One region of the Pseudomonas sp. 10S5 genome, then DNA from elsewhere that is predicted to be linked to it. Evidence: riboswitches for the same ligand, from Rfam matches in the RefSeq annotation. Region 1 holds a riboswitch; each other region holds the start of a gene.
What was found. Region 1 has a riboswitch for cobalamin ahead of cobW (cobalamin biosynthesis protein CobW). Riboswitches for the same ligand answer to the same signal wherever they lie in the genome.

Region 2: it holds a riboswitch for cobalamin, as region 1 does, so the genes downstream of both, cobO (cob(I)yrinic acid a,c-diamide adenosyltransferase) here and cobW (cobalamin biosynthesis protein CobW) in region 1, are expected to answer to the same signal.
Region 3: it holds a riboswitch for cobalamin, as region 1 does, so the genes downstream of both, QN378_RS20480 (CbtB domain-containing protein) here and cobW (cobalamin biosynthesis protein CobW) in region 1, are expected to answer to the same signal.

The regions. Positions count from the first base shown of each region.
Region 1 covers NZ_JASJVL010000004.1:243,265-250,977, reverse strand. Annotated here, with positions in the region: gene cobN (cobaltochelatase subunit CobN) at 1-2,518, opposite strand, end outside; gene cobW (cobalamin biosynthesis protein CobW) at 2,522-3,586, opposite strand; cobalamin riboswitch at 3,686-3,904, opposite strand; gene QN378_RS05990 (cobalamin biosynthesis protein) at 4,016-4,426, shown strand; gene cobM (precorrin-4 C(11)-methyltransferase) at 4,475-5,221, shown strand; gene nfuA (Fe-S biogenesis protein NfuA) at 5,312-5,905, opposite strand; gene QN378_RS05975 (acyltransferase) at 5,964-6,998, opposite strand; gene QN378_RS05970 (hypothetical protein) at 7,018-7,242, opposite strand; gene metH (methionine synthase) at 7,371-7,713, shown strand, end outside.
Region 2 covers NZ_JASJVL010000011.1:70,702-78,414, reverse strand. Annotated here, with positions in the region: gene QN378_RS13915 (C40 family peptidase) at 1-525, shown strand, start outside; gene QN378_RS13910 (C40 family peptidase) at 617-1,159, shown strand; gene QN378_RS13905 (sorbosone dehydrogenase family protein) at 1,267-2,610, opposite strand; gene QN378_RS13900 (hypothetical protein) at 2,774-3,352, opposite strand; cobalamin riboswitch at 3,497-3,719, shown strand; gene cobO (cob(I)yrinic acid a,c-diamide adenosyltransferase) at 3,825-4,436, shown strand; gene QN378_RS13890 (cobyrinate a,c-diamide synthase) at 4,447-5,742, shown strand; gene bluB (5,6-dimethylbenzimidazole synthase) at 5,739-6,389, shown strand; gene cbiB (adenosylcobinamide-phosphate synthase CbiB) at 6,386-7,294, shown strand; gene cobD (threonine-phosphate decarboxylase CobD) at 7,287-7,713, shown strand, end outside.
Region 3 covers NZ_JASJVL010000022.1:38,837-46,549, forward strand. Annotated here, with positions in the region: gene QN378_RS20470 (2-hydroxyacid dehydrogenase) at 75-1,016, opposite strand; gene QN378_RS20475 (CbtA family protein) at 1,101-1,844, opposite strand; gene QN378_RS20480 (CbtB domain-containing protein) at 1,860-2,072, opposite strand; cobalamin riboswitch at 2,103-2,244, opposite strand; gene QN378_RS20485 (histidine phosphatase family protein) at 2,259-2,831, shown strand; gene QN378_RS20490 (N-acetyltransferase family protein) at 2,843-3,358, opposite strand; gene QN378_RS20495 (phospholipase) at 3,519-4,241, shown strand; gene QN378_RS20500 (glutamate decarboxylase) at 4,550-5,965, shown strand; gene QN378_RS20505 (TrkA C-terminal domain-containing protein) at 6,040-7,713, shown strand, end outside.

The sequences.
Region 1 (7,713 bases):
CAAACCGACCGCTCAGTGCATCGAGCAACCCTTGCATTTCAGCCAGGCCACAGGCATCAAGGCGCGGCGCAACCACTTCGCGCAATGAATGAAGAATAAGTTTTAAGTCATTGTTTTCAGATAATTCGTCGATTGGTAACCCGTGCAGCACTTGCTCAATCAGCTGCGCCGCATACAATTCCAACCGCTCTCGAACGTCGCCAGCCGTTCGCCAAGGGTCTTGGCTGACGCTGAGCAACACATCGGGCCGAGGGCCGTTCCAAGGCTCGGATAACTCACAGTTCAACGGGTCAAAACCCAACTCGAAAGCTTTGCTCAGGGCCCGTAGCAAGCTCGATTGAGCGCCACGGCCGTCGCCTCGGGGGATGCGTAATAGGGCCAGCAAGGTGTCGATGCGCAACCGACCGCTGGGCGATTCGCCGAAGATGTGCAAACCGTCGCGAATCTGCGATTCCTTGAGGTCGCACAAATAGGTGTCCAGACGCGGCAGCCAGACCCCCGCATCGGCGTCGCTGTCGAGCTGCTCGCCCAGTTGCAGCTCGCGGTCGATGTGGGTTTCCCGGACCAGCTTAAGAATGTCGCGTTGCAGTTCCCGTGCCCGGCGCGGGTCGAGCAATTGCGCTTCGTAGAACTCGTCGGCCAGCACTTCCAGGTCACGCAACGGGCCGTAGGTTTCGGCTCGGGTCAACGGCGGCATCAAGTGGTCGATGATCACGGCTTGGGTACGGCGTTTTGCTTGAGCCCCCTCGCCCGGATCGTTGACGATGAACGGATAGATGTTCGGCATCGCGCCCAATACCGCGTCCGGCCAGCAGGTCTGCGACAACCCCACGCCTTTGCCCGGCAACCATTCAAGATTGCCGTGTTTGCCAACATGGATCACCGCATGGGCGCCATAGGCCTTGCGCAACCAGAAATAGAACGCGAGGTATCCGTGGGGCGGCACCAAATCCGGGTCGTGATAGACCGCACTGGCATCTACTTGATAACCCCGTGCCGGCTGAATACCAACGAAGGTCATTCCAAAACGCAGCCCGGCGACCATCATTCGCTCAGCGCGAAACATGGGATCGGCCTGCGGCGCGCCCCAGCGTGCAGTCACCGCATGCTGATTGGCCAGTGGCAATTGGCTGAACGCGGCAAGGTAGTCATCAAGCGCCATGCTTTGCTGACAGGGACGCTGGTCGATCGTGTCCAGATCATTGGTCACGCCGCCGAGCAGTGCATGAATCAGGGCCGTGCCGCTCTCAGGCAACGGCGCCATCGGATAACCTTGCGCCTGCATAGCGCGCAAAATATTCAGCGCCGCCGCTGGCGTGTCCAACCCCACCCCGTTGCCGATCCGACCATCTCGGGTCGGGTAATTGGCCAATATCAACGCGATGTGCTTTTGCTCGTTCGGTAGCCGTGCCAGATCAATCCAGCGCCGCGCCAACTGCGCGACAAAATCCATGCGCTCGGGCTGGGCGCGATAACACACCACGTCCGACTGGCTGCGCTCGCTGTGCCACGCCAAGTCCTTGAAACTGATCGGCCGACTGATAATCCGCCCGTCCAGCTCCGGCAACGCGATGTGCATTGCCAAGTCCCGCGCGCCCAAGCCTTGTTCACTGGCCTGCCAAGCGGGCTCGTTGTCCTGCGCACAAATAGCTTGAATGACCGGCACGTTGCGCCGAAACGGTCGCAGATGAGGGGCTTCGGGGCTGGATTGGGCAAAGCCGGTGGTATTGAGGATCAGCTCAGCCCGGACCTGATCGAACAGGTCCTCCACCACCGCCAGACAACCCGCTTCTTTCAAGCTGGCGACTGCAATGGGCAGTGGATTCAGGCCCTGAGCCTGCAAACGGGCGCAAAACACGTCGATAAATCCGGTGTTGGCCGCTTGCAGATGGGAGCGATAAAACAGCAGCCCTACCACCGGTTGCGACGGCTGCCATTGGGCTTGCCAATCGCTCAGGCTAGCGTTGGCTTTGTGCGGGTGATAAATCGCGGTGCGTGGCAGGGTTTCGGGTTCAGCCCACGGATAATCCCGCGCTAGAAAACGACTGGCCAAGCACCGGTACAACTCCAGCGCATTGTGCATGCCACCCTGACGCAAAAAATGCCAAAGCCGCTCGCCCTCTTCCGCCGTCACGTTGCTTAAGCCGCTAAGCTCCGGGTCAGGCCGGTCATCGCCGGGCACCAGAATCAGCTTCACACCACGCTCAGCCAGCTGCACCAGGCGCTCAACACCATAGCGCCAATAACCGATACCGCCGTGCAGGGAAATAAGAATGACCTTGGCGTGTTGCAGCACTTGATCGACGTAGAGGTCCACCGATGCATGATTCTGCACCTGCATCGGATTGGCCAGGCGCACGCTGGGGTAATCGTCGGGCAACTGTTGCGCCGCTTCCGCGAGCAGCGCCAAGTGGGAATCGCCGCTACAGAGAATCACCAGCTCGGCCGGGGTTTGCCCCAAATCGGCGATGCTGTCGTCGGGGACGAATCCGCCGGGCTGGGTTCTCAGTAAATGCATGGGTCAGCCAGCAACCGCTGCGTGCAACTGGGCTTCAAGCACCCCGGCGTCGAGCTTCTGACCGATCAACACCAAATGGGTTACTCGCTCTTCGTCGGCACGCCACGCGCGGTCGAAATGTTTGTCGAAACGGGTACCGACACCCTGAATCAGCAAACGCATCGGTTTGCCCGGAATCGCGGCAAAGCCTTTGACCCGCAAAATACCGTGCTGCACCACCAATTGGTTCAAGGCATCGAATAACAAGCTTTCGTCAGCCTGCGGCAAGGTGATTGAAATTGAGTCAAACGCATCATGGTCATGATCAGCAGGGTCTGCGCCTTCATGGGAATCGTGATGGCTATGGCGACCGTCGATATGCAGTTCGGACTCGGCGCCCAGGCCTAACAACACGCTGATCGGCAAGCGACCATTGCTGGCCTCAATCACTTTGACCGCTGGCGGCAGCTCCTCCGAGACTTCAGCACGGACTGCGGCGAGGCCGGCAGCGTCCATCTTGTCAGCCTTGTTGAGGATTACCAGATCAGCGCTGGACAGCTGATCGGCGAACAACTCGTGCAGCGGTGATTCGTGGTCCAGGTTCGGATCCATCTTACGCTGGGCATCGACTTGATCCGGGAACGCCGCGAAGGTGCCGGCCAGCACCGCAGGGCTATCGACGACGGTGATCACCGCGTCAACCGTACAGGCGTTGCGAATTTCCGGCCACTGAAAGGCTTGGACCAAAGGTTTGGGTAACGCCAGGCCCGAGGTTTCGATCAGGATGTGGTCCAGATCGCCACGGCGGGCGACCAGCTCGCGCATGACCGGGAAAAACTCTTCCTGAACGGTGCAGCACAAGCAGCCGTTGGCCAGCTCATAAACCCGGCCGTTGGCTTCTTCTTCGGTGCAGCCAATGCTGCATTGTTTGAGCAGGTCGCCGTCGATCCCCAGTTCGCCGAACTCATTGACGATCACTGCAATTCGCCGACCGTCAGCGTTGTCGAGCATGTGCCGTAGCAAAGTGGTTTTGCCCGAACCGAGGAAGCCGGTGACGATGGTGACAGGAAGTTTGGCCAGCGTTTTCATTGGGTGCCCTTTGGCAAAGCGGCGGGCAAAACAGGACGAGAACCGCGCAGCATATGCACGCGGATCAATTCGCCACCGGATCACCCCGCCCGGTTGTAGTGAGAATTCTGATGTCGAGGCAGGTCTCCTGGCTTACGGTGGCATGTCGACTGCCTCATCGCGAGACGCCGAGCACGCGTTCATTGCGCCTTCCCGCGTCAGGCGCAGTGGCTGTGCAATGAACATAACCGTTTACAGTTGCGGGGGCAGCCGCGGCATTGACCGCGTTCCCTTCTTAGCCCCGGCCTGCGCCGGAGAACCTCAAGGATGCAAGGCTACGCAGTGACCTTGGGCAGGTCAATCACCAGCGCCTCGCGACAGGTCGCGCGATTGACGTTTCGCGCCCGGTCATGGTTTCCTGCCACGCTTTACCGATAGCGGAGCAAGCGGATGTCGACGACGCTGGTGGTGGGGCTTGGCTGCCAGCGCGGCTGCCCTGCAAGCCTGCTGCTCGAACTGATCGAACAAAGCCTGGCCGCCCATGGCCTGCGGATCGACGCGATTACCGCCCTGGCGTCCATTGATCAGAAAAGCACTGAACCGGGCCTGCTAGCGCTGGCTGCGCTGCTTGATCTGCCGGTGGCGTTTTTCAGTGCCGCGCAATTGGCAAGCTTCGACGCACAGCTGAGCTATCGATCGGCGCTGGCCTTTGCCCATACCGGTTGCCATGGCGTGGCAGAAAGCGCAGCCCTGGCCTTGGCGGAACAGCTCAGCGGACGCCCCAGCGTATTGCTGATCAACCGCAGCAAAAATCGACACGCGACATTTGCCTTGGCAGGTGATGTACCGAATCCTCGATAATCCGCACTCCGCTCACTCATCCAGCCCTTTGTAGCTTCAGGAGATTCCATGACCGTCTTTTTCATCGGCGCAGGCCCCGGCGACCCGGAGCTGATCACGGTCAAAGGTCAACGCTTGATTCGCAGTTGCCCGGTGATTATCTACGCTGGATCGTTGGTGCCGACGGCGGTCCTGGCAGGCCATAACGCTTTGCAGGTGATCAATAGCGCAGAGTTGCACTTGGAGCAGATCATTGAGCTGATGAAGTCTGCTCATGAACAAGGCCAAGACGTCGCCAGGGTTCATTCCGGCGATCCGAGCCTTTATGGCGCCATTGGTGAGCAAATTCGTCACTTGCGCGAACTGAATATAGCTTTTGAGATCATCCCGGGCGTCACCGCCACCGCCGCGTGCGCAGCGCTGTTAGGCGTGGAACTGACCCTGCCGGACATTTCCCAGAGCGTGATTCTGACCCGTTACGCGGACAAAACCTCGATGCCGGCAGGCGAGGAGCTGGCGAGCCTGGCGCAACATCGGGCGACCATGGCCATTCATCTAGGGGTGAACAATCTGCACAAGATAGTGGCCGAACTAATGCCGCACTACGGCGCTGATTGCCCGATTGCAGTGGTCCATCGTGCCAGCTGGCCGGATCAGGATTGGGTAGTAGGAAACTTGACAGATATAGAAGAAAAAGTGCGGGCCAAAGGCTTTCGCCGTACGGCTTTGATATTGGTTGGCCGGGTGCTGGGCAACAACAGTTTTGCCGACTCATCGCTATACCGTGCCGGGCATGCCCATGTGTATCGGCGTTAATTTTTGTGACTTTTTGCACGACTCAAATCGGCGACAAAAAAACACCCCGAACCCGCGGGGTGTTTTTTTTGTTCAGGTCAAACAGCAGCCTTAGTAGTAAGCGTGCTCTTTTTGCGAGTGATCGGTCACATCGCGGACGCCTTTGAGTTCGGGAATGCGTTCGAGCAACGTACGCTCTATCCCTTCTCTCAAGGTAACGTCAGCTTGGCCACAGCCTTGGCAGCCGCCGCCGAATTGCAGGACCGCGATGTTTTCGTCGTTTTCTTCGACCACATCAATCAACGTCACCTGGCCGCCATGACTGGCCAGACCAGGGTTGATTTCGGTTTGCAAGTAATAATTGATGCGCTCGTTGATTGGGCTGTCGGCATTGACCATAGGTACTTTGGCGTTTGGCGCCTTGATGGTCAGTTGGCCGCCCATGCGATCAGTGGCGTAGTCGACAACGGCATCGTCAAGAAAGGCTTCGCTGAAATTATCAATCCAGGCAGTGAAGCTTTTCAGGCCAATGGCGTTGTCTTCAGGTTTTTCTTCGCCCGGCTTGCAATAAGCAATGCAGGTTTCAGCATATTGGGTGCCAGGCTGGGTAATAAACACGCGGATGCCGATGCCCGGAGTGTTCTGCTTTTCAAGCAGATCGGCCAGATAATCGTGGGCAGCATCGGTAATAGTAATAGCGGTCATGAAAATTCCTCGCAGACGTAGGCAGAGTTTACGCCAATCAAACGCGCCGCACAAAGTCCTAGTAATTTTGTCGGGAAAGGGCCGTTTTGGTTTTTTCGATTCGGTGCTGGTCCAACCAGCCCTTAAGGCGGCGGTACAGTCCTTTCTCAATCCATTGGTAACTGCCCCAGGCACCCAGTCCTATTACCGGCACGCAAACCGCAAACACCGCGTATGGATTCAGCCCAAAACGCTCGGCAACTAACCACCCGCTATAGAGCACCAACACATGCAGCAAATAGACCGAGTAAGAACAATCCCCCAGCGCCTTGAGCAATTGGTTGCCCTCAAAATAGGGTTCCATTGAGATGCAGGCGATAACAATCAAAGCGCTCGGCAGGCCCCAGTTGATAAATCGATCATCTGCAGGCAAGTGATAAATAGTCATCAACGCGCCCGTAATCGCTAACAAAGGCAGCCACAAACCGTTGCCGACCCAACCGCGACGGTAGATCACACCGATTCCGATCCCGAGGAGAAATTCGTAAACGATGTCATTGCCATAAAAATGGCTAATCAAGCCATAGCGCGCCAGTACGCCACTCACGGCAAATAATGCTGTCGCTACTAACAGGGGCCGATGGCGTTGCTGAACCAAGAATACCGTCGAGAACAATAAATAGAAGAGCATCTCGTAATTCAGCGTCCAGCCCACATTGAGCGTTGGGTACATGCCGTAGCCGCCAGGGTTTTCCGAGGGAATAAATAGCAGCGACAGCATGAAATGCTGCCAATCGACAACTGCATGCGGCAGTAACGGCCTGGCGAACACGATTAACAAGCCCATGGCGGCGGTATAAACCCAATAGGCAGGCACAATGCGGATGATGCGATTGACCATGAAACGACCGACCGGCATGTCTTTGCTTTGCGTTGAAAGGTAGATCACCAAGCCGCTGATCACAAAAAAGATATCGACCCCAACCGCCCCCCGATCAGCGAAGAATTGCCCTATCGGACCAGACGCATGAAAATCAAAGAAAATCTGCATGAAGTGGTGGCATACAACGACCCACGCGGCGAGTGCCCGCAAGGCTTGAACCGAAATCAACATCTGCAACTCACCCTGTTTTTCAATCGCGACCAAGAACCTGGAACAGCGGCTGCCCCAGGTCGTATTCGTAGTTCCGACCGCGTAATAGTCGAAAAGGTTGCGACGGTTTGATGACCGGTAGGTGGGGCGGCGAGTATTGACCGATAGATCGGCCGGTCGCTTGGCATGTGAGAAACAAGGGATCGTACAGCCACCTAGTGACCAGCACTTCACCGGCGCCGTATGAGTCACTGAAGCATTTCATTGGGCTATTTTCTGCAAACCGGCGATTTCAACATGAGAAATATTCATGCAAAACCGCGACTCTCACTAAAAGCGCGCAAGTTTGCTATTATCCCCGACCTTCTGTATCAGCCTATTTCAGGTAGTCCTATGTCCGATCGCAGCGTTCGCCTTTCAGCTCTCCAAAAAGCCCTCAAAGAGCGCATTCTGATTCTCGACGGCGGCATGGGCACCATGATTCAAAGCTATCGGCTTGAAGAAGAAGACTACCGCGGCAAGCGCTTTGCCGATTGGCCGAGCGATGTAAAAGGCAACAACGACCTGTTAATTCTCAGTCGTCCGGACGTGATTGGCGCTATTGAAAAAGCGTACCTTGACGCAGGGGCGGACATCCTTGAAACCAACACGTTTAACGCGACCCAAGTGTCCCAAGCCGACTATGGCATGGAAGCGCTGGTCTATGAGTTGAACGTAGAAGGCGCCCGCCTCGCCC
Region 2 (7,713 bases), on a different contig from region 1:
TCGCAGATCGCCGATGGGTCTGATAATGCTGGCGCCTTGTTCTCGGATGAGCTAATTACCGAAAAAGAACTGGCCGAATTCGCAAGCAGTAAGCCTTATCGGATGCCCGTTCTAGCGGACAGCATTCTTGAGCGCGGGATGTCGCTGATTGGTACGCGATACCGTGCAGGCGGCAGCTCGGAGTCCGGTTTCGATTGCAGCGGTTTCATCGGGTACCTGTTCCGCGAACAAGCGGGCATGACTCTACCGCGTTCCACGCGCGAAATGATCAACGTAAAAGCGCCTTTGGTAGCGCGTAACGACCTCAAGCCGGGCGACCTCCTGTTCTTCAGTACCAAAGGCCGTGGTCGCGTCAGTCATGCAGGTATTTACTTGGGTGATGACCAATTCATTCATTCCAGCAGCACGCGCAGCGGCGGTGTTCGGGTAGATAGCCTGGATGACAGTTACTGGAAAAAGACATTTATCGAAGCCAAACGTGCGTTAGCCATGGCTCCGACTACAATTCAGACCCGACACCAGTAAATGGCCGGGGCGGGTAAGCCGCTACCGGCTTACTATGCGCGCTTTCGGCTCTTGGCACAGTAAGCCGCATCCAGATCAGGTTGTTGTGTTTATGTCGAATAGGTTACGTCTTGGCTCATTAGGTGTTTTGGTGGCATTGCTTAGCGCGTGCGCTGGCCATGCTCCGTCGCCTCAAACTCCACGGGTGATCCAGTCCGTGGCTTATGCCCCTTCCGAATACTCTTCTCCGGCTGCCGAAGATGTGCTCTTTCGTGCACTGGGATTGGTCGGCACGCCCTATCATTGGGGCGGTAACACTCCCGATTCAGGATTTGATTGCAGTGGTTTGATTGGTTACGTCTACCGTGACGCGGCTGGCATTGCGCTACCGCGTTCGACCCACGAAATGCTCAGCATGCATGCGCCCAATGTAGACCGCGATGCTTTGCAGTCGGGTGATCTGCTGTTCTTCGCCACCGGCGGCGGCTCAACCGTGAGCCACGCCGGAATCTACGTCGGAGAAGGGCGTTTCGTGCACGCACCCGCTACAGGCGGCACGGTGCGGCTAGATAGTTTGTCCAAACCTTATTGGCAAAAAGCCTACCTCAACGCCAAGCGGGTGATCCATCCAGAGCACTTGGCGCGTAATCCTTAGCAACGACTTCTGCCGCTCCGTCGTCGCATGCAGTTGCGCAGTGACCAAAGGGCGGGCTTGCTCAAGATCGGTCCATTGAGCTAGCCGGCCCAGCGATAGTCAAACTATTAAGGCGTAGCGACTGCTTGTTGTGTTTTGGCCGCCGTCACCCGCCAAACTTTGTTACCCACATCGTCCGCTACCAATACTCCGCCATGTTGATCATTGACAACCCCAACCGGGCGGCCTTGGGCGTTGTCGTCATTGTTTAAAAAGCCGCTCAAGAGGTCCACCGGCGTTCCAGATGGTTTGCCATTGGCGAACGGAACGAACAGTACTTTATAACCGCTGTGCGGATTGCGGTTCCAGGAGCCGTGTTGGCCGATGAACATCCCTTGGTTGAAGGGTGCTGGTAAAGATTTTCCGTCAGCGAAAGTCATGCCCAATGATGCAGTGTGCGGGCCCACCGCATAATCGGGCGAAATGGCCGTGGCCACCAGTTGCGGGTTCTGTGGTTTAACGCGGATGTCGACATGTTGGCCGTAGTAACTGAATGGCCAGCCATAAAAGGCGCCGTCTTTGACCGAGGTCACATAGTCAGGCACCAGATCGCTGCCAATCTCATCGCGCTCATTAACCGCAGTCCATAATTTCCCGGTCTGCGGCTCCCAATCCATGCCATTAGGGTTGCGAAGGCCGGAGGCGAAGATTCTGTGGGCTCCGGTGGCGGCATCAACTTCCCAGATCGACGCTCGACCTAGCTCTTTGTCGAGGCCGTTTTCCCCGACGTTACTGTTAGAACCCACGGTGACGTAGAGCTTCTTGCCGTCCTTGCTGGCAATGACATTTTTGGTCCAGTGGTGATTGATCGTACCTGCCGGCAGATCGGTCACGGTTGTCGGTTCACCACGGATAGCGGTCTGGCCGTTTTCATAGTGATAACGCAGCAATTTGTCAGTGTCGGCGACATAAAAATCGTTACCCACCAGCGTCATACCGAACGGCGAATTAAGGCCCTGCAAAAAAACCGTGCGCGTGTCAGCCACGCCACTATGGTTGCTGTCTCGCAGCAGGGTGATCCGGTTAGCGCTAGGTACGCCTGCACCTGCACGGCCCATGACTTTTCTCATGATCCAACCGCGAATACCCGGAGAATCATCGGGTTTGGCGGGCGAATTGGTTTCGGCGACCAGTACGTCGCCGTTAGGCAGGACGTATAGCCAGCGTGGATGGTCCAAGTCTTCGGCAAACGCAGATACCTGGGTGCCTGCTGCCGCGACCGGTTTCGCGCCCTTGGCCCAGCCCACGGCGGGGGCAATATTGACCGTCGGAATCAGTGTTTTGTTGGGCTCTGGCAACATCGGCGTCGGACCCATGCCATCGGCTACTTTAAGTTGGGACGTTTCACCGCATGCAGTAATGCCAAGGGCCATTAGCAAAAAAACAACTATCTGGGGTCTGAGCAGGGGCATATTGAACTCCATAAAGGCGAAGGGGCGCGTAAGGAGATAGAGGCAATTAAACCGTCGAGGTTCAACCTTTCTCGCGGGATTGGCTGAGTGAGAGGTGGGTCGGCGTTTAAGCCATGGATCGCAGAGCTCCGATCCATTTGTCATCAAGCAAGAAAAGCGCTGATCAGGCTGCTCTTAATAACAGTGCGAGGCCGGGGAAGTATTGGCCCTCTTCGTTGTGCAGGTTGCGGTAACCATAAGGGAAATACCACACGACGGCGCAGGCGTGTTGTTTTTGCAAATCTTCGACGAAATCTTCCAGCTCTTCGACTGTGACGCTCTGCATGATTTTACGTGGTGTAACGAAGAGACCGCCGAGTTTGAGGTGGTTTGCATAACTGGTTTTTTTGGCATCACCGACGATATCCAGCAGCGCGGGGGTCAGGTTTATTTCGCCAAAATATGGCCAGCGTTGAGTGGCTTGGATATATGCGCTGTCATCCGATGTCGCAACAAACAGGCCAGTTCGGGCGCTTCGATTACCATCGTCCTGTTGTTTCTTACTGGGGGCATGTTCTAGCGTGACCATCCGGGCCATCCACGCGGCGCTGGAGAGCATGCCGAGGTTGGTGCGTTCGTCAAACCAATGCGTGCATTCACCTTCTCCCATGACCTGACTGTAACGGTCGATGCAATCGAACCAGCATTCTAAGGCGGGACGAAGGAATTCCAGTCTCGGGTTGCTGATGATCAAGCCGCGCATGGCGCCTACCTTGTTTTTTGGATGCTATCAGAAGTATGGCCTTTTGATATCAAATTAGCCAACAACGGCTTGCTGCCTGGTTTTGACCGCTGGGTGAACAAAGCACATGGCGCGTTGATTGACGCTATACCCCCAACCCTCTACCCTTCGCGACATGTTTCAGGTGCTTCGCAATCTACGATTGGCGAAGTGAAACAGGGAAGCCGGTGAGGACGCGTCAAGCGGTCGATCCCGGCGCTGCCCCCGCAACGGTAAATGAGTCGAAGCTATGCACTCAGCCACTGTGTCCGAAAAAGACATGGGAAGGCGCATAGCGGGGCGTTCCCACTCATGAGCCCGGAGACCGGCCTGATCCATCCAACAGCATCACGGCGGGCGATGCTCTGCGCAGGGCTTTTCATTGGCCGTGCTGGCAGTCAATTTCTGTGCCTTCCGTTTGCTATCGCGTGCCCTGCTCAAGCGGAGAGCTGAGATGAACGAATCCCCCGAACGTGACGAACGCCATTTGGCGCGCATGCAGCGCAAAAAAGCCGTGATCGACGAACGCATCGCCAGTTCACCTGACGAGTGCGGTCTGTTGCTGGTATTGACCGGTAATGGCAAAGGTAAAAGCAGCTCTGCATTTGGCATGCTCGCCCGGGCCATGGGGCACGGTATGCAATGCGGCGTTGTGCAGTTCATCAAAGGCCGCAACAGCACGGGGGAAGAGTTGTTTTTCCGACGTTTCCCTGAGCAGGTTCGGTATCACGTCATGGGCGAAGGCTTTACTTGGGAAACACAGGATCGCCAGCGCGACATCACCGCCGCAGAAGCCGCTTGGGCAGTGTCACAAGAAATGCTCCGTGATCCGACCATCGGTCTGATCGTGCTCGATGAGCTGAACATCGCCCTCAAACATGGTTACCTGGATCTGGAAAAAGTACTCAGCGATCTGCAAGGCCGCCCGCCCATGCAGCACGTGCTGGTAACCGGTCGCGGTGCCAAACCTGAAATGATCGACTTGGCCGACACTGTTTCTGACATTAGCGTCGTCAAGCACGCTTTTCAGGCCGGAATCCGCGCACAGAAAGGCATTGAGTTGTGAGTAACCTTTTATGAGAGCGCCGCGTCATTGCCCGGCGGTGTTAATCGCCGCGCCTGCCTCTGGTCAGGGTAAAACCACGGTCACCGCTGCCTTAGCGCGTCTGCACCGCAATCAAGGGCGCACCGTGCGCGTATTCAAATGCGGCCCGGACTTTCTCGACCCGATGATCCTTGAGCGGGCCAGTGGCGCGCCGGTTTATCAGCTGGATTTATGGATGGTCGGTGCCGATGAAAGTCGCCGTCTGTTGTGGGAGGCTGCGGGCGAAGCTGACCTGATTCTGATTGAGGGCGTCATGGGACTGTTCGACGGCACACCCTCAAGTGCCGACCTGGCGCGCCACTTCGGGGTGCCGGTGTTGGCGGTGATCGACGGCACGGCGATGGCCCAAACCTTTGGTGCATTAGCCTTGGGTCTGGCGCTTTATCAACCGGACCTGCCGTTTGCTGGGGTGTTGGCCAATAGGGTTGGCACTGTGCGGCATGCGCAATTGCTGGAAGGCAGCCTCACCGAAGGATTGCGTTGGTATGGCGCTTTATCGCGGGAAACCGGGATCGAATTGCCGAGCCGTCATTTGGGCTTGGTCCAGGCCAGCGAACTGAATGATCTGGACGCCCGCCTTGATGCAGCCGCAGCTGCATTAGCCAGCACCTGTGAGGTAGCTTTGCCACCGCCGGTCGAGTTCGCAGCCCCCAAAGTTGTCGAGACTGAACCGTCGCTGGCAGGCATCACGATTGCTGTCGCCCATGACGAGGCGTTTGCCTTTCTCTACGGCGCTAACCTCGATTTACTGCGGGCTATGGGTGCCGAGCTGTCGTTTTTCTCGCCTATCCGTGACACTCGGATTCCCGCTGCTGACAGCCTGTATCTACCCGGCGGTTACCCGGAGTTGCACCACGTAACACTGGGACAAAACCGGCCCATGCTGGCGGCCATACGTGCGCACCATGTGGCTGGCAAGCCGTTGTTGGCGGAGTGCGGCGGCATGCTTTATCTGCTCGACGCATTGACCGACGTCGACGGCCAACGTGCCGAATTGGTGGGTCTATTGACCGGCGAAGCGGTGATGCAGAAGCGTTTAGCCGCGTTAGCCTTACAAGCTGTCGAATTGCCCGAAGGCGTCTTGCGCGGGCACACGTATCACCATTCGCTGACCAGCACCGAGTTGCAACCCATCGCCCGTGGCCTGAGCCCCAACGGTGGGCGCGGTGCCGAGGCGGTTTACCGTGACGGTCGGATGACTGCGTCTTATGTCCACTTCTATTTTCCTTCCAACCCCCACGCGGTTGCGGCGCTTTTCAAACCATGAATGATCTGGCTTTCAGCCCTGACGAACGTGCAGCGGTGTACCGTGCAATTGCCGAACGCCGAGACATGCGGCACTTCATCGGCGGCGAAGTGGCCCCCCAATTGTTGGCGCGTCTTTTGGAAGCGGCCCATCAGGCGCCCAGCGTGGGCTTGATGCAGCCGTGGCGCTTTATTCGAATCAGCGACCCGCAGTTGCGCGCGCGTATTCAGGCGCAAGTCGAGGAAGAGCGAATTCGTACCGCTCAAGCCCTGGGCGAGCGCGCGGACGACTTCATGAAGCTCAAAGTCGAAGGCATCAATGAATGCGCGGAAGTCTTGGTCGCCGCGTTGATGGACGACCGCGAACGGCATATTTTTGGTCGCCGTACCTTGCCGGAAATGGACATGGCGTCCTTGTCTTGTGCGATTCAAAATCTGTGGCTAGCCTCTCGCGCCGAAGGATTGGGCATGGGTTGGGTGTCGTTGTTCGAGCCCCAGGCATTGGCTGACTTACTGGGCATGCCAGCCGGGGCCAAACCACTGGCAGTTCTATGCCTGGGACCGGTGGCCGAATTCTATCCGGCGCCGATGCTGGCCTTGGAAGGTTGGGCGCAGATACGGCCATTGAGCGAGTTGCTGTATGAGAACCAGTGGGGTGTGACCCGATGAGTGTTGCGTTATTGAGCGTCGCCGGGGTCGCGTTGGATGCGCTGCTGGGCGAGCCGAAACGCGCACACCCGTTGGTGGCCTTCGGGCGCTTTGCCGATCGAATTGAGCAGCGCTTCAATGCGGCTGGACGTGGATGGCGCAGCCATGGCGTTACCGCCTGGTTCATTGCGGTTGTGCCGTTGACGTTGCTGGCGACGGCGTTAAGTTGGTTGCCCTATGTCGGTTGGCTGGTAGACGTGACAGCGCTGTATTGCGCGCTGGGTTTGCGCAGCCTTGGCGAGCATGTAGAGCCGGTGGCCAAGGCGTTGCGTGGCGATGATTTGAATGAAGCGCGGCGCCGGGTATCGTACTTGGTCAGCCGACAGACGGCGGAGCTGGACTCAACTGAAGTGGCCCGCGCCGCGACTGAATCGGTGTTGGAAAATGGCAGCGATGCAGTGTTCGCTGCATTGTTCTGGTTTTTGATTGCCGGTGTGCCGGGCGTAGTGTTGTACCGCCTGAGCAATACTCTGGATGCAATGTGGGGGTATCGCAACGAACGTTTCGAGCGTTTTGGCTGGGCGGCGGCGAAAATCGATGATCTTTTAAATTACCTTCCGGCACGGTTGGTGGCGTTGACCTACGCCGTGTTGGGCAACACTCGGCTGGCGTTACGCTGCTGGCGTGATCAAGCGCCACTCTGGGACAGTCCCAATGCCGGCCCGGTAATGGCCGCTGGCGCTGGAGCATTGAATGTGGAGCTAGGCGGGGCGGCGATTTATCACGGCGAGCTGCATCAGCGTCCACAGCTAGGCGAAGGCGCTGCGGCCGATGCCCAATCGATTGATCGTGGCTGGCAACTGGTCCAGCGCGGAGTCTGGTTATGGTTGTTGATCGTGTGCGTGGGAGCTGAGTTTTATGCTTGAACACGGGGGCCGCTTGAAAGAGGCGGCTGTGCGCTATGGCATCGCCGAAGAGCATTGGCTGGACTTGTCCAGTGGCATTGCGCCGTGGCCGTGGCCAATTCCCGAGATCCCGACACGTGCATGGGCACGCTTGCCGGAAACTGGGGACGGTCTTGAAGCGGCCGCCTGTGTTTATTACGGTGCCAAACATGTGTTGCCGGTGCCTGGTTCCCAATGTGCGATCCAAGCGCTGCCGCGTTTGCGTCGGTCAGGTAAAGTCGGTGTGTTGTCCCCCTGTTACGCCGAACACGCTGAAGCTTGGCGCAGCAGCGGTTTTCTAGTCCGCGAAATGCTCGAACACGAAGTGGATTATTTTCTCGACAGCATTAATGTGCTGGTCGTCGTTAATCCCAACAACCCCACTGGCTTAAACATCGCGC
Region 3 (7,713 bases), on a different contig from region 1:
CACCATCAAGCGCCCCGCTTACTTAAGTCGCTGTAGGTTGGCTGCGTTAGGGTAGGTCCGATGCAGTTTAAGCTTCAACTCCCCGGGAGCGGAACCGGCGTCAGCACGGGCTTTCCGGAAAAATACGCCAATAGGTTATCCGCCACCAATTGCACGGTTCCTTGGGACGCTTGCGGTGACAGACCGGCGACATGCGGAGTCAATACCACATTGCTCAAAGCTTTCAGCGTATCGGACACTCGCGGTTCGTCATCGAACACATCCAGCGCGGCGCCTGCGATGCGTTTGTGTTCCAGGGCATCGATCAGGTCCGCCGTCGCGATCACGCTGGCACGGGCAATATTGACGATAAAACCGTCTGGACCCAGCGCTTCAAGCACGGCCTTGTCTACCAACTGATGGGTGCCAGCCCCACCCGGCGTGGCGACGATGAAGAAGTCCGACGCACTCGCCAGCGCCTCCGGCGTGGCGCAATAAGCGTAGGGCACGTCGCTGCGCGGGCGACGATTGTGGTAGCTGACTGACATGTCGAATCCCAGAGCACGTTTGGCGATAGCCATGCCCACAGAGCCCATACCGAGAATCCCAAGGCGTTTGCCGGCCAATGAAGGCCGCATGATTTTGTTCCATTCACCGCGTCGAACCGAGGCGTCAGCCCGTGAAATATCCCGCACCAGCGACAGCAACAAGGCCATGGCGTGATCGGCCACCGACGGCGCGTTGACCCCTGCTCCGTTGGTTACCACAACACCCCGAGCCCGGGCGGCATTAAGATCCACATGTTCATAACCGGCGCCAATCACGCAGATGATCTCCAAATGCGGAAGCGCGGCGATTTCGTCGGCGTAGAAACCCAGCGGACCTCGGGTCAACACCGCATTGATCTGCTCGCCGTGGGTGGCAATAGCCTTGGCGCGCTCCGCTGGGGTCGGCGCAAGAATCAGGGTAAAGCCACTGTCTTCAATAATCGGCAGGTAGTCATTGATGGTTTCTACCAGCACTAGAACAGTCGTCATACTTCCCTCTCGTAACGGAGTCAGACAGCGTTAAACCACGAAGGATGATAGACAGTAAAAGGCCCGCACGCGGCGGGCCTCTTCTCAGGATTGAAGCTTCGCCCGAGGCGGTGAGTTCAGTGGATTGAGATTGCGCTCTGCCAGCCAGCCAAAGGCCAGGCCAACGGTGGTCCACAGTACGATCTGAATGCCCAGCGCCGCGGTACGAAATTTCCAGAGCAACACGGCAGAAAAACCGTCCGGTACTTCATTGACGGTAGGAAACATCGCCGCCGCTAAAATCATGATCACGGCATATAACCCTACAGCCAACAACGCGCCGTTCCAGATACCGCGAGTGGCAATTAGCTTACGTGCGGCGTTGATCGCAATGACCATCGCCGCCACGGAGAGCAGCATCATCAAGAAGAACAGCTTGGTGCGTTTGCCGATGGTTGCAGGATCGCCAATCGAGGGCGGATTGGCGGGGTACTTCAAACCCGGCACCAAAATAATCGCAACGAAGGCCGCAAGCGCCAACAATGCCGCAAGCCCACGCGGGCCGACGTTACCAGCCCGGCCCAAAGTATAAGCAAACACCAAGGCGAAGATGCCGCCTAGCGAGACGCTATACGCAATGATGCCGGTGAACAAGCCGAGGGTACTTTGTACTTGGCGGCTGACCAACTCTTCTTCTTGTGCGCCGTCGTGCGTCGCCGACAGGTGCAGCTCTTCGAAGGCAATGGCCCGGTCGATCTGTGGCTCGCCAAAAACTCTTGCAAAGCCAAACGCAAGAAGGCCGGCAAGTAATCCCACCAGCATTCCCCTTACCAATAATTGCCCAGTCATGTCATGTACCCGAAGTTAGTGGCAAGGGAAGCCCAGCAAGTGGCGACCGTCATGCACAAACTCATGGACATACATACCGGAGAACATCGATGTTGCGCCTTGTTCTGCGCCAACGAAATACAGCGCAAGCATCAACAGCAAACCAACAAACACCGCCCACGGCAGAATCTCGCCAAGCGGGATAATCGGCAGCGAAGTATCGGTATGAGTGGTCGTATTAAAAGTCATGGTGTCTCCAGGGAACTCGCGTCCCAAAACGGATAACAGGATGGACAAAACAAGGTCTGGCTTACGGCATTGACCGAACACAGTGGCGCGACCGCGCCGGATTCAAACCGGCTTCCTGCTTTGCAAGATGATGCAAATGCTCGGGCAGTGTACTCTTCTCGACTTGTAAAACCAGTGTGGACCGCCATGGCAACCCGTCTGACGTTGATCTGCCACGCCCGAACCGTGGCGCAAAAGCTCGGCCGTTTTCCGCAAGACGAACCCATAGAGATGGCGTGGCAATCGTCAGCAGGATCGTTGTCGGGACACTTCAAAACCTTGGCTCAGCTACTGAGCGCACCGGAAGCCCGCACGCGGCAGACCGCCCTGCTGTTCGGAACCGAGATGGACATCGCGCCCGCTCTGCGCGACTGCGATTTCGGACGCTGGCAAGGGCACCGCATCGACGACCTCCAGGCCCATGAACCCGAAGCCCTTAACGCTTGGCTTACCGACAGCATGAGCGCCCCCCACGGTGGCGAGTCCGTTGCCGACGTTTGCGCCCGCGTCAGCGCGTGGCTCGAGACCTTGCGCACCCCAGGCCATGTTGTCGCGATCACTCATCCCTTCGTCATCCGGGCAGCTATCGTCCATGCGCTGCAGTGCCCGACGACTGCGGTCAACGCCATCGACATCGAACCGCTGTCGATGACCGAGCTTAGTTTTAACGGGCGCTGGCGACTCAGGATGGAGCGCACAGCAAAACCCAAGCCCTTGTAGGAATGCGCCACTTAGTCACCTAACGCCCGCTGCATCAGGACTGTGTCCACCCAGCGCCCGTGCTTGAAACCCACCGACTCAAACACCCCCACGCGACGAAAACCGAGGCGTTCGTGCAGCCGGATCGACGCGTAGTTTTCGCTGTTGCCAATGATCGCGATCATTTGCCGCGAACCACCATGGGTACAGCGCTCAATGATTGCGCCGAGCAGCGCCTGGCCAATACCCTTCCCGCCCATGCCGTCACGCACATAGACCGAATCCTCTACCGTAAAGCGGTAACCCGCACGCGGTCGGTAAAGGGTCGCGTAACCATAACCCACCACCTCGCCCGCCAGCTCCGCGACCAGATAGGGCAATCCTTTGGAAAGAATATCGGACCGCCGACTCACCATGTCGGCCACGCTGGGCGCGTCCAGTTCAAAGCTGGCAATCCCCCCGAGCACATGCGCCGCGTAAATGGATTGCACACCGGGCAGGTCGTCGTCCGTGGCATCGCGTAAGACTGGGGTATCGCGGGTGTCCATATATCTTCTGCTCCAGTGGCTCTCGAGTGGGTCGCAATAATGCCGTGCACTGATGCGCAAGAGAAGCCGGAGACTTGCGTTCAATGCGCGATAACAAATAGCAGTAACCCAAGATGCTAAGCTCCGTCCTCGATCCGGACAGGCTGTGAAAGGCAGGCATATGATCAGATTCCTCGCTGCATTGTTGATCCTCGCGTCATCCGCCGTTCACGCTCAATCCCCCCTCCTGACCGACCTGCCCCTGAGTTACCTCGAACAGACTGACGGACAATCCCGAAACAAGCCGCTGATTATTTTCCTGCATGGCTCCGGCGCCAATGAAGCCGACCTGTTCGACATCAAGGATCAACTGCCCACCGAGTACACTTTTTTATCGGCGCGAGCACCGCTCGAGGTCGGACCCGGCAGCTATCAGTGGTTTAACAAAAAACCCGGCGACGGCCCCTACGATGGCGAGACCGACGACCTGAGAAACAGTGAAGCGTTGATTTCAGACTTTGTGGCCAAAGCCACCGAGAAGTACCACACCCAGCCGGATAAGGTGTTTTTGATCGGGTTTAGTCAGGGCGCAATCATGTCCTATGAGGTAGCTCTGCGGCACCCGGACATCCTCCGTGGATTTGCCGCGTTGAGCGGCAAGATCTTGCCGATGTTGAAATCCGAGTTGCAGCCGCTACCGGGTTTCAAGGCGCTTGACGTGTTTATCGGTCACGGCACCGCCGACCAGAGAGTTCCCTATGTTGGCGCAACCGACGCTGAAACCTGGTTGAAAGAATTGGGCATTACGCCTGAATCCCATGCGTATCTGGGGATTGGCCATACCATCAGCGATAACGAAATCATGGACTTGGATAGTTGGTTGAAGGAGATCAATCACATTTAAACCACTCTCGGGTCAGTTCACAGAACGTGGTTTGAACAAAAACCTGACCCTTCTGAATAACTGATCTGGATCAATAAAGACCCACCCTATTCAGCGTAGGGTTACAGGGGTTAGTTACGCATCGAATTTGACTACATTTCCCCGAACACGCCGCCCCCCGAGCCGGTAAAAGTTCTCGCCGCACGTATCGTCCAAACGTTTGTCTGTTCTAGGTTCACGTTTTTGCAGCACGCTTTGACGCGGCTGGATCTGCTGTACATCGCGGCCAGGGCTATCGCCTTTCCCTCATTTCTGCAGAGTAGGATTCCATGGCACTCCATCAAACCGTTGAAACCCGCGACGACGCTATCGAAGATGTTTACTCCAGTGGCACGTCGCAACGACGCCTGCCCAAGTATCGGCTGCCTGATCATTCGACTGCGCCATCGGCGGCTTACAACCTGGTCCGCGACGAGCTGTTGCTGGACGGTAATTCCCGGCAAAACCTAGCGACGTTCTGTACCACTTGGGTCGAACCCGAAGTGCAGAAGTTGATGGCTGACGCCCTCGACAAGAACATGATCGACAAAGACGAATATCCGCAAACGGCCGAGATCGAGAACCGTTGCGTGCACATCATTGCCGATCTGTGGCATGCGCCGAAGTCCTGGCAAACCGTGGGTTGTTCGACCACCGGTTCCAGCGAAGCGGCTATGCTCGGCGGCTTGGCGTTGAAATGGACCTGGAAAAAACTCCGCGAAGAAGCCGGTCTGACCACCGACAAACCCAACTTCGTGTGCGGTCCGGTGCAGATTTGCTGGAAGAAGTTTGCCCGTTATTTCGATGTGGAAATTCGTGAAGTACCGTTGCGTGGTAATGCGTTGGGCCTGGAGCCAGCCGACCTGCGTGCATATTGCGACGAAAACACCATCGGTGTGGTTGCCACGCTGGGCGTGACCTTTACCGGTATCTACGAACCCGTTGCGGCGTTGGCAGCCGAATTGGACGCCATGCAGCGTGACCTCGGGCTGAATATCCCGATCCACGTGGACGCGGCCAGCGGCGGCTTTATCGCCCCGTTCATTCAGCAAGAATTGAAGTGGGACTTCCAGATCGAGCGGGTCAAATCGATCAATGCCTCCGGTCACAAATATGGCCTCGCGCCACTGGGCGTGGGCTGGATCATTTGGAGCTCGAAAACCGATCTGCCAGAAGAGCTGATTTTCTACGTCGATTATCTGGGCGGCAACATGGCGACTTTTGCCCTGAACTTCAGTCGCCCAGGCGGTGAAATCATCGCGCAGTATTACAACTTTCTGCGTTTGGGCCGGGACGGCTACACCCGCATCCAGCAAGCCTGTTCGGACACTGCGCAGTGGCTGGCGGGTGAAATTACCAAGCTCGGCCCATTGGAATTAGTCTACGACGGCAAAGACGGTTTGCCAGCGGTTTGTTACAAGCTCAAGGACGGCATCGACCACGGGTTTAGCCTGTATGACTTGTCGGAACGGGTACGGATGCGCGGCTGGCAGATTGCGTCGTACCCACTGCCCTCTGACCGCCAGGACATTGTCGTCCAGCGGGTATTGGTACGGCATGGTGTCAGCCGCGACCTGATTGGCTTGCTGCTGGATGACTTGCGCAAGGCCATCGCCTTCCTGCAAAAGAATCCGGTATTGGCGTCTGAGGCCGGCCCGAGCTTCAACCATGGTGCTGTCGCTGCCACTCCAATCGACGCGGCTTAGTTCGACCTTGAACCCCACCGGGCAAAGCGTTTGCCCGGTGTTTATAGCGTTTCATCGCAGAGCGCGAGGTCACAGTGATTGCATTTCTGACATTTTTACAGAGCAACCCGTACATTTTGCTGTTCGTGGTGGTTGGTCTGTCGGTGTGGGTTGGTCGTGGCAGTATTAAAGGCTACGGCCTCGGTCCAGTGGCGGCCGCCATCGTCATTGGTTGCGCGATAGCCTCTTGGGCCGCCGCGTATGGCATCCACCTGGAGCTCAATAGCTTCACCAAAAGTCTGTTTTATTACCTGTTTATGTATGGCGTCGGCCTTCGTGTGGGTCCGTCGTTCATCAACAGCTTGAAAGGTGACGGGCTGAAGTTCACCTTTCTGGCAGTTTTGTCGTCGTTCCTTGGGTTGGGGATTGTGGTGGCGGGCACGAAACTGTTGTCGCTGCCGGTTGGTGCTGCGGGCGGGATTCTCGCCGGTTCTCAAACCATGTCGGCAGCCATCGGCTCGGCGGAACAGGCAATTACTTCCGGGGTTGTGCCGTTGCCACCCGGCACCACGGCAGCAGCCGCCACCGCGATGATTGCCTTATCGTATGGCATCACCTACATATGGGGCACGGTGGGGATCATCCTGATCTGCAAATACCTGCCACGTTGGTGGGGCGTGGATGCGCGCAAGGCGGCCAAGGAATATGAGATCGAACACGGCGTTCCGAACGTCGATGATGCGGGCCTGAGCGGTTATCGCCCCTTTGACTTACGGGCGTATCGACTGGTCAATCCTGAGTACGAAGGCAAAACCATCAGCCAGTTTCGCGAGCACTTTGCTCAATATCAGATCGAGAACGTCGAGCGCGGCACCCAATTGCTCGGTGCCGACCCGAGCCTGGTGTTGCAACTGGGTGACGTCATCGCCTTGGGCGGTAGCCTTGATGTGCTGACTGACCATATGGGCCTGATCGGGCCTGAAGTGCCAGACGCCCGTGCGCTGAACATTCCGTTAGACGAAGCAGAGATTCTGGTGACCCACCATGACGCCATTGGTAAGGCGCTCAAGGAATTCAGCACTTCACCAATTGCCGGCCAGGTGCAGTTGCTGGGCATCGAACGAGGAGGCGCGCCGCTGCCTATCGGTCTGGAAACACGCTTGCAGCGGATGGACGTGCTGCACTTGATCGGTCTGCGCAGTGCGATCGACAAAGCCGCCGCACTCCTCGGCAAAGTCGCACGTCCAAGCACGGCGACTGACCTGCTCACCCTGTCGCTGGGCATGGTGCTGGGGCTGTTGATTGGTCTGGTGCAAGTGCCAGCGTTCGGCGCTTCGGTGGGTCTGGGTAACGCTGGCGGCCTGTTGGTCTCGGGCATTATCGTTTCGTCGCTGGTATCGCGGGTGCGCTTCTTCGGCAACACCCCGAACGCTGCACGGAACATCCTGGAAGACATGGGCCTGATCTTTTTCGTCGCCATCGTCGGCGTCAATGCCGGGGCCAGCCTAGTGTCGCAACTGAGCGCGATCATTGCTCTGAAGATATTCGGTTTGGGCTTCGTGGCCTGCACCATTCCACCGTTTATCGTCTGGGCCATCGGCTTCCACGTGTTCAAGATCAACCCGGCCATCCTCATGGGCGGCGTCGCCGGTGCCCGCAGCCACTCAGGCCCCGCACGCGAAGCAGCAAAAGAAATCGACAGCACCGTGCCGTGGATTGGCTTTCCCGTGGCGTATGCCGTGTCGGGGATTCTGCTGACTGTGTTCGGC